3 regions of the Streptomyces sp. NPDC057950 genome follow, and region 2 is predicted to be linked to each of the others. Evidence: riboswitches for the same ligand, from Rfam matches in the RefSeq annotation. Region 2 holds a riboswitch; each other region holds the start of a gene.
The links. A riboswitch is a leader RNA that binds a small molecule or an ion and turns the genes downstream of it on or off. The one in region 2 is predicted to bind S-adenosylmethionine.

Region 1 (3,267 bases), on a different contig from region 2:
CCGGATCGCGTTCTTCGTCGTGCCGGTGCTCGTCTTCATCGCCACCAAGCGGATCTGCCTCGGCCTCCAGCGCCGCGACAAGGACAAGGTGCTGCACGGCCGCGAGTCGGGCATCATCAAGCGCCTGCCGCACGGTGAGTTCATCGAGGTGCACGAGCCGCTCGGCCAGGAGGCCCTGCACACGCTCACCGCGCACGAGCAGTACCAGCCCGCCGAGATCGGTCCGGTGGTCGACGAGAACGGTGTCGAGCGCAAGGTGAACGGCGCGCAGCGACTGCGTGCCAAGCTCAGCAAGGGCTTCTACGGGGAGAACAGCCAGATCCCCAAGCCCACGGTCGAGGAGTACGAGGAGATCACGAGCGGCCACGGCCACCACTGATCCTCCGGCCGGTCCTCACCGGTCCCACTGATCGCCACGGCAGGAGCCCCCGTCCCTTGGACGGGGGCTCTTCGCCGTGCCCGGGCTGGATAGGGTGGACCCTGCTTGTACCTGTCTACGAACCCAGGAGCGGCATATGAGTGCTGTGACCCCCGCTGGAGGCGACATCGCGGCGGGCCGTTCCTGGCCCACCGTGCTGAACGGCCTGCTCGACGGCCGGGACCAGAGCGCGGACGACACGGCCTGGGCGATGGACCGGATCATGAGCGGCGAGGCGACGGACGCGCAGATCGCCGGCTTCGTGGTGGCGCTGCGGGCCAAGGGCGAGACGGTCGAGGAGATCACCGGTCTGGTCCGCACGATGTACGAGCACGCCAAGGTGATCGAGGTGCCCGGGGAGACCGTCGACATCGTCGGTACGGGCGGTGACGGCGCGAAGACGGTGAACATCTCCACGATGTCGTCGATCGTGGTGGCCGGGACGGGTACGAAGGTCGTCAAGCACGGCAACCGGGCCGCGTCGTCGGCGTCCGGTGCCTCGGACGTCCTGGGAAAGCTCGGCGTCAATCTGGAGCTGACCCCGAAGCGGGTGGCCGAGGTGGCCGAGGAGGCCGGGATCACCTTCTGCTTCGCGGTGAAGTTCCATCCGGCGCTGCGTCATGTGGCGGCGGCGCGCGGGCAGCTGGGCATCCGGACGGTTTTCAACTTCCTCGGCCCGCTGACCAACCCGGCGCGGGTGAGGGCGCAGGCGGTGGGTGTCGCCGACGCCCGGATGGCGCCGATCATGGCCGGTGTCTTCGCCGAGCGCGGCAACTCCTCGCTGGTCTTCCGCGGTGACGACGGGCTGGACGAGCTGACCACCACGGCGACGTCGAAGGTCTGGGTCGTGCGGGACGGCAAGGTGACCGAGGAACGGTTCGATCCGCGGGACGTCGGCCTCGATCTCGTGCCCGTGGAGGCCCTGCGGGGTGCCGACGCCTCGTACAACGCGGAGGTCGCCCGCCGTGTCCTGGACGGCGAGAGGGGGCCCGTACGGGACGCCGTGGTCCTGAACGCGGCGGCGGCGCTGGTGGCGTTGTCCCCGACGGACGCGTCACTCGTGGACCAGCTCGGCGCCGCGATGGTGAAGACGGCTCGGGCCATCGACTCCGGGGCGGCGCGCGCCGCGCTGGACCGCTGGGTGGCGGCGACCAACGCGTAGCCCATCGGTGCGGCGGCCCCCGCCGTACCTGGGGGCTGCCGCCCCAGACCCGCGCTCCGGCCGCGAGGGCCTTGTCCCCGAACGCCGGGTGGGCTGAACTCCCAAGCCCGCCCGGCGTTCGGGACGGGTAGGGGCGGCGGGAGCGCGTACCGCTATGTGGACGCCGGGGTTGCGGCCGGAAGATCGTGTGGCAGGATGCGGTATCAGGTCATGAGCGACAGCCATCAGGCCCCGGCCGGCTGTCCGGCAACCCTCCGTCCGTGGCGGGGTGCCCCGGGTGAAGACCAGGCCGTAGGCAGCGAGGTCTGCGGCAAGCGCGGACCCCTCGAGAATCCCAGGGGTCCTGGTCGTTCGAGGGAGCCTTCTGTGAGCAAGCGAATGCGCTAGGGCGTAGAGCCCCGCCGCCGCACACCCTTTTTCAGTTTTCACCCTCACCTGCGCCGGGCCGCGCGCGCGTACCTCCGTACGCCCCCGCCCGCGCGGTGCTCCCGCCTGCCTCTCACAGGAGTGCGCCATGTCTGTCTCCACCGCTGCCGCCGACCAGTCCGTATGTGCCCCGCTGCCCGTTCTGGGCCGTGATGTGACCGTCCCGCTCGTCACCGGCGGCGAGGTCACCTACGCCGCCCTGGACTACGCCGCCAGCGCCCCGGCCCTCCAGCGCGTCTGGGACGACGTCGCCGCGTACGCCCCGTACTACGGCAGCGTGCACCGCGGAGCCGGCTACCTCTCGCAGCTGTCCACCGACCTCTTCGAGAACGCCCGCAGGACCGTCGCGGAGTTCCTTGGCTGCCGCGAGGACGACCAGGTCGTCTTCACCCGGTCGACGACCGACTCGCTCAATCTGCTCGCCGCCGCCCTCCCGGCCGACTGCCAGGTCTTCGTGTTCGAGACCGAGCACCACGCCTCGCTGCTGCCCTGGCAGGACGCCCGGGTCAGCTACCTCGACGCGCCCCGCACCCCGGGGCAGGCCGTCGCGGTCCTGGAGCGTGCCCTCGCCGACCGCGACCCCCGCGGACCCGCCCTCGTCTGCGTCACCGGCGCCTCCAACGTCACCGGCGAGCTGTGGCCGGTGCGCGAGCTCGCCGCCACCGCGCACGCCCACGGCGCCCGGATCGTCCTGGACGCCGCCCAGCTCGCCCCCCACCACCCGGTGTCCGTCGGCGATCTCGACGTCGACTGGGTCGCGTTCTCCGGGCACAAGCTGTACGCGCCCTTCGGCTCAGGTGTCCTCGCCGGCCGCTCCGACTGGCTGCGCGACGCCGATCCCTACCTCGCCGGCGGCGGTGCCAGCCGCAAGGTCGCCCGGCGCGCGGACGGCGGTGTCGACGTCGAGTGGCACGACGGCGCGGCACGGCACGAGGCCGGGTCTCCCAACGTCATCGGCGCCTACTCCATCGCCTCCGCCTGCAAGGCGCTCACCGAGGAGGGCTTCGACCGGATCGTCGCCCGCGAGCGGCACCTGATCCGCACGGTGCGGGAAGGTCTCGCCGAGGTGCCCGCCGTGCGCGTGCTCTCCCTGTTCGGCGACGACGCGCCCCGGGTCGGCGTCATCTCGTTCGTCGTCGAGGGCTGGAACAGCTCGCACTTCGCGGCGGCGCTCTCCGCCGAGTACGGCATCGGGGTGCGCGACGGCCTCTTCTGCGCGCACCCGCTGCTGCGCACGCTGCTCGGCAGCGACCCGCAGGCC
Region 2 (3,267 bases):
GACATGGGCTGGAACCAGATGGGCATGCTCCGCGGACTGACCACCGTCGTCGGCACACTCGTGTTCACCCGCGTCAAGGGCTGAGCCGACGGATCACCGCCCGCCGTCGGCGCGGCGGCAGGTGGTGACCCTGCTCCATGGTCCGTCGGACACGGCGGCCGATGTCGTACGGTTCCCGCCGGCGCCTCCTGGCCGGCGGGCCGAGGACGAAACGGCGGACGACCCCCGAGTGGCCGGGGGCTGTCCGCCGCGGCCTTGCCGTGGGCGCGGGCCCGGCCGTCCGGGGAGACGCCCGACGGCCCGTCAGACCCGGCGTACCGCTTGGCGGAAGGCCGGACGGGCGCTCAGCCGGTGGACGTAGTCCCGCAGACGGCCGTAGGGGGAGAGGACGTCCTCCGTGCCGAGGGTGGTGAGGGCCACCCACAGGTCGACGTCGGCGGCCGTCAACTCGTCGCCCAACGCATGCTCGTGGGCGGCGAGTTGCCGATCCAGCGAGTCGAGTGCGGCGGACCGCGCCGTCGACCCGGCGACCGGAGCGAGGTTCCGGTCCAGGAAGACACGGAAGGTGTCGATGTCCGCGGCGAGGAACGGTGGGTGCAGCCGGGGGAGTCCGTTGCCACCGCGGCGGCCCGGAAGCTCACCGAGGTCGCGCAGGATGTCGGGGGTGTGATTGCTGACGACTCGTCCGCTCCAGCGGTCGCACAGCGCCGGCGCGGTGAGCGGACCGTCGTAGTGGTGCCAGGTCGCCTCGTACGCGGCCCGCAGCGCGGCGCGGGCGTCCGGTGTCCCGGAGGGCCCCGTCAGGAGCGTGCTGGTGACCGAGTCGCGCAGCCCCAGCAGCCCGAGGGTGATCGAGACGCGCAGCGAGCGCGGACAGCCCTCGGAGAGGTACAGCTGATAGCGGTGCGGCGCGGGATAGAAGCCGCCGGCCGGACCGACACCGATGCGACTGCGGATGCGGTGTCCACGCGAGGGGGCCGCAACCCGAGGAGGCGCGGCGACGAGCGACCCCGCAGCGGGTGAGGCCGAGGGGCAGGGGTGGGAGGCGGCGGCGGTCGGACTGAGCGAGACTGTCTCGGGCATGACTCTCCAGGGGACGGCGAAGCCCCGCCACCCGGGGGCGGCAGCGGCGGAAACGGAGTGACTGCGCTGACGTACCGTCCGGACCGTGGACTAGTAGGCGCTGGAGACCCGCAGCAGATCGATGTGCAGGCGCCTGGTCAGACCGTTCGTGCCCTTTCCGGTCATTCCCGTCGCTCCCGTGTCCGGGGCTCGCGAGAGGCGAGACCACGCTTGCCCCGCCGCTCCGGCGGGACCCGGTCGTCACCCGGGGCACCCCGTCGCGGTGGAAGGGTTGCCTGTCAGCGGGCCGGGGCCGATCAACCGCTCGGCACGGAAGGAACCGTGCGAAGGGCGCTGACAATCGTGACCGTCCCCGTCAGTCTCGGCCCGCTCCGTGGGCCCGTCAAGAAGGCGCCCGCGCGGTCTCACCACGTGGTCATCCGGGCTGCCGAGCGTTGACATCCGTTCGGGGCCGTGCCTAACTTACGCCGCATCGGACCGGAACAACTCCGGTCGGCACGAGGGCCCACGGGCCGGAACGGTGACGGTGACCGCGATGTACGCAGCCCGGGGGAAGACCGCCTCGCGGTCCCACGGCCGCGACCGCGTGCTCATGAACCGTCGCCCCGCGCGGCACCTCGCCCACGGCGGCGGCGCCCGTACGGCAGGGTGTTGTCCCTCTCCCCGCGCCCGCTGTCTCTGTCAGGGCTGACGCACCCCTTCGCCGGCCGCCGGCCGCTGAACCCCGGTCGCTGAATTCCCGTTCCCTGAACCCCCGGTCCTTGATCCTCGGTGTCCGACCGCGGGGTCTGTGATCTCCGAACCACCGTGTGCCGCCGTCGAACCGGCCGACTTCCGGTGGTCTCCCCCTCCTCGTCCCCGCATCGGGTTCGTTCCCCCGTGCGCGTGCCCGTCATCTCGTCGTACGGGCCGTGCCGGGGGAGTCCGAGCCGCCAGGAGCCCTCCATGAGTGAATCCCTCCGCTCCGCCGTGCCGTTGGGCACGGCGGAACCACCTCCCGCTCCCGTGGCCGAACCGAGGCCGTACGCGGCGCAGCGGGTGCTGCCGCTTCGCCGGCCCGGCCGCTGGTTCGTCTCGGCGGTCGTACTGGTCCTGGTCGCGCAGGTCGTCCACGGCCTGGCCACCAACCCGTTCTTCCAGTGGGACAGGTTCCAGTACTGGTTCCTGCGTCCCACGATCCTCGACGGCCTGCTCATCACCCTCGAAGTGACCTTCTACAGCGCCGTGTCGGGACTGCTCGGCGGCATCCTGCTCGCGCTCGCACGGCTCTCCCGGAGTCCGGTGCTGCGTGCCGTGAGCTGGGTCTACATCTGGTTGTTCCGGTCGGTGCCGCTGATCGTCGTCCTGCTCTTCCTCTACAACTTCTCCGCGCTCTACCGGACGCTGAGCCTCGGCGTGCCGTTCGGCCCCGCCTTCCTCACGTTCGACGAGTCCCGGCTCGCCACCGACATGGCCGTCGCGGTCGTCGGTCTGAGCCTCAACGAAGCGGCGTACGCGGCCGAAGTGGTACGCGGCGGCATCCTCTCCGTCGACCAGGGCCAGCACGAGGCGGCCTCCGCGCTGGGTCTGCCGAAGGGCTACCAGTTCACGAGGATCGTGTTCCCGCAGGCCCTGCGCTCCATCACGCCCAACTACGTCAACCAGTTGATCGGTCTGATCAAGGGCACCTCGCTGGTCTTCTACGTCTCCCTGCTCGACCTGTTCGGCTCGGTGCAGAGCATGGGCAGCACCTATCCCGGCGACATCGTTCCGCTGCTGCTGGTCGCCACCGTCTGGTACCTGATCCTCACGAGCCTGGTGTCGGTCGTCCAGTTCTACGTCGAGCGGTACTACTCGCGGGGCGCGCTGCGCACCCTGCCACCCACCCCGCTGCAGAGGATCCGTACCGGTCTGCGCGACCTGCGGGACCGTGTCCGGAAGGAGGCGGCCCGGTGACCGCCGAGGTGAGGGAGCAGTCCGACGTCCGGCCCGCGGCGGTCGAGGTCCATGACGTGCACAAGTGGTACGGGACCCAACGTGTGCTGGACGGCGTGAAGTTGACCGTACGGCCCGGTGAGGTCACCGTCGTCCTCGGACCGTCCGGCTCCGGCAAGTCCACGCTCCTGAGGGTGATCAACCACCTGGAGAAGCCCGAGATCGGCCATGTCAGTCTCAACGGCGAGCCGATCGGCGTGCGACGGCACG
Region 3 (3,267 bases), on a different contig from region 2:
GAGGGGGCAATTCGATGAACTCTCGGTGATTGGCATTACCCACGGTAATGATCTCACTGTGGGTAATCGCCCGTCAGCCTCCGGCGACGGCCGGGATGATCGACACGCCCGCGCCGTCCGGCGTCGCCGTCTCCAGGCCCTGCTCGAAGCGGACGTCGTCGTCGTTGACGTACACGTTGACGAACCGGCGCAGCTTGCCCTCGTCGTCCAGCACGCGCGCGGCGATGCCCGAGTGGTTCTTCTCCAGGTCGGAGATCACCTCGCCGAGGGTCCCTCCCTCGGCGGTCACCTCGGACCGGCCACCGGTGTAGGTGCGCAGGATGGTGGGGATGCGGACGTTGACGCTCATGCGGTGACCTCCCGGTCGGATGGTGGCGTACGGCTGGAAGCGGCCCGGCGGGGGCGCGCGGAACCGCGCGGCCGGCCCCCGCGGGCCCGCGGCCGGGGAACGGCCTCCCCGGCCGGGCGGCTACGCGAGGCCGGCCTCGCGGAAGGAGTCCAGGCTGGGACGGATGGTCGCGGTCAGCCCCGTGCCGGCCACCGCGTCCAGCGTCTTGAGGCCGTCACCGGTGTTCAGCACGACCGTGGTGAGCGTCGGGTCGAGCAGCCCGTTCTCGATCAGTTTCTTGGCCACACCCACCGTCACACCGCCGGCCGTCTCGGCGAAGATGCCCTCGGTACGCGCCAGCAGCTTGATCGCGTCGACCACCTGCTCGTCGTTCACGTCCTCCACCGCCCCGCCCGTCCGCCGCGCGATGTCCAGCACGTACGGGCCGTCGGCGGGGTTGCCGATGGCCAGCGACTTGGCGATGGTGTTCGGCTTCTGGGGCCGGACGACGTCGTGGCCGGCCTTGTAGGCGACGGACACCGGTGAGCAGCCCTCGGCCTGCGCGCCGAAGATCTTGTAGGGCTTGTCCTCGACGAGGCCGAGCTTGATCAGCTCCTGCAGCCCCTTGTCGACCTTGGTCAGCTGGGAACCGGAGGCGATCGGCACGACGAGCTGGTCGGGCAGCCGCCAGCCGAGCTGCTCACAGATCTCGTACGCGAGGGTCTTGGACCCCTCCGCGTAGTACGGCCGCAGGTTGACGTTGACGAAGCCCCAGCCCTCACCGGCCGGGTCGCCGATCAGCTCGGAGCAGAAGCGGTTCACGTCGTCGTAGTTGCCCTCGATGCCGACGAGCTCTCCGCCGTAGACGGCGGCCATGACGACCTTGCCCTGCTCCAGGTCGTGCGGGATGAACACGCAGGAGCGGAAGCCGGCGCGGGCGGCGGCGGCACCCACCGCGCCGGCGAGGTTGCCGGTCGAGGAGCAGGAGAGGGTGGTGAAGCCGAAGGCACGGGCGGCCTCGATGGCCTGGGCGACGACGCGGTCCTTGAAGGAGTGCGTCGGGTTGCCGGAGTCGTCCTTGACGAAGAGCCTGCCGGGGTCGACGCCGAGCTCGCGGGCGAGGTTGTCGGCCTTGACGAGCCTGGTCCAGCCCGGGTTGATGTTCGGCTTGTCGGCGACGTCGGCCGGGACGGGGAGCAGCGGCGCGTAACGCCAGATGTTCGCGGGGCCCGCCTCGATGCGCGCCCGGAGCTCTTCGGTGTCGTAGGCCGAGAAGTCGTAGGCGATCTCGAGCGGTCCGAAACACTCCTCGCAGGCGAAGACCGGGCCGAGCGGCACGCGGTGGCCGCACTCGCGGCAGGAGAGCGCCGCGGCGGGACCCAGATCGACGGAGCCGGCGGAAGCGGAGGAAACGGTGGAAGCGGACGGGTTCGCTGAGGTCGCGGCGTCCGGAGTGCTTGCGACAGTCTGCGCAGCCATGGAGGCGAGGCCCTTTCTCCTCATCTTCCTCACGACGCACTTCGCCGTGAGACGGATTTGGCACCTTCCCGAGCCGGGAGCCCCGCGACGCGATCGGCGATGATCGGTACGAGACCGGCTGGAGGGTTGCCGGGGCTTCATCGGGCCGTATCCCTCTGCCCCTCTGGATGAGCGGTATTCGGTTGTTGGTCTGCTGTCCGGGATGATCTACGACATGCGATGGTCATCCGCGTTGTTCAAGACTGTAACCGAAGGCCAGGACAGTTGAGATAGTCGTCCGAACCGCGAGATGGGTCACACCGTGAGACATCGGGTGATCAGACAGTGAGGAGCCGCAGACTGTGCTGAAGGAAGTCGAGCGCTGGCTGAGTACGCGCTCCTGGTCCGTGTCCGATCGCCCGCTCCACGGAATCATGTCCGCCAAGCGCGCGTCGGGCTCCACCGTGAGCGTCGTGCTGCCCGCGCTGAACGAGCAGGAGACGGTCGGCGAGATCGTCGCCGTCATCCGCGAGGACCTGATGCGCCGGGTGTCCCTCGTCGACGAGATCGTCGTCGTCGACTCGGGCTCGACCGACCGCACCTCGGAGGTGGCGGCCGCGGCGGGCGCGCGGGTCGTGCACCGGGACGAGATATTGCCCCGTATCCCGGCCGTGCCCGGCAAGGGCGAGGTCCTGTGGCGGTCGCTCCTGGTGACGAGCGGGGACATCGTCTGTTTCATCGACGCGGACCTGAGGGATTTCTCGTCGGACTTCGTCTCCGGGATCGTGGGCCCGCTGCTCACCGAGCCGGGCGTGGACCTCGTCAAGGGGATGTACGACCGTCCGCTGGCCGGCGCCGCGGGGCAGGGCGGCCGCGTCACGGAACTCATGGCCCGCCCGCTGCTGAACATGCACTGGCCGCAGCTGGCCGGGTTCGTCCAGCCGCTCGGCGGTGAGTACGCGGCCCGCCGCTCGCTGCTCGAACAGCTCCCCTTCCCCGTCGGGTACGGCGTCGAACTGGGCATGCTCGTCGACGCCCTGCACCTGGTGGGCCTCGACGCGCTCGCCCAGGTCGACGTGGGCGAGCGCAAGCACCGCCACCAGGACGGGCAGGCGCTGGGCCGGATGTCCGCCGCGATCTACCGCACGGCGCAGCTCCGGCTGGCCCGCGGTCACCTCATCCGGCCGTCCCTCACCCAGTTCGAGCGGGGCGAGGACGGTTTCGAGCCGCGCACGTACTCGGTGGACACGGAGGAACGCCCCCCGATGGCCGAAATCTCCGAGTACGTCAAACGCAGGGCCGCGTGAACCGCGTCCCTGGTGAGGGGGTGAGGGACGGCGCCACCGGCCCCACCGCCCCGCGGTCCGTGTCTTTCGTCGCATCCGGCCGACGGGAACGTTTGAGCGTTTCGGTGCCGGGCTAGGTTTCGAGGCATGGCTTCAACGGCTTCACCGCACGGCGCCCACCGGATCCTCGTCGCG

Region 1: it holds a riboswitch for S-adenosylmethionine, as region 2 does, so the genes downstream of both, ACFVTC_RS04850 (aminotransferase class V-fold PLP-dependent enzyme) here and ACFVTC_RS17695 (putative leader peptide) in region 2, are expected to answer to the same signal.
Region 3: it holds a riboswitch for S-adenosylmethionine, as region 2 does, so the genes downstream of both, thrC (threonine synthase) here and ACFVTC_RS17695 (putative leader peptide) in region 2, are expected to answer to the same signal.

What each region holds. Positions count from the first base shown of each region.
Region 1 covers NZ_JBHVPP010000002.1:141,238-144,504, forward strand. Annotated here, with positions in the region: gene ACFVTC_RS04840 (cytochrome bc complex cytochrome b subunit) at 1-379, shown strand, start outside; gene trpD (anthranilate phosphoribosyltransferase) at 516-1,580, shown strand; SAM riboswitch class IV at 1,787-1,903, shown strand; gene ACFVTC_RS04850 (aminotransferase class V-fold PLP-dependent enzyme) at 2,095-3,267, shown strand, end outside.
Region 2 covers NZ_JBHVPP010000009.1:294,204-297,470, forward strand. Annotated here, with positions in the region: gene ACFVTC_RS17685 (YceI family protein) at 1-84, shown strand, start outside; gene ACFVTC_RS17690 (cell envelope biogenesis protein OmpA) at 304-1,083, opposite strand; gene ACFVTC_RS17695 (putative leader peptide) at 1,174-1,248, opposite strand; SAM riboswitch class IV at 1,285-1,431, opposite strand; gene ACFVTC_RS17700 (amino acid ABC transporter permease) at 2,029-3,018, shown strand; gene ACFVTC_RS17705 (amino acid ABC transporter ATP-binding protein) at 3,015-3,267, shown strand, end outside.
Region 3 covers NZ_JBHVPP010000019.1:77,857-81,123, forward strand. Annotated here, with positions in the region: gene ACFVTC_RS28685 (MoaD/ThiS family protein) at 74-349, opposite strand; gene thrC (threonine synthase) at 470-1,807, opposite strand; SAM riboswitch class I at 1,825-1,981, opposite strand; gene ACFVTC_RS28695 (glucosyl-3-phosphoglycerate synthase) at 2,149-3,093, shown strand; gene ACFVTC_RS28700 (trehalose-6-phosphate synthase) at 3,220-3,267, shown strand, end outside.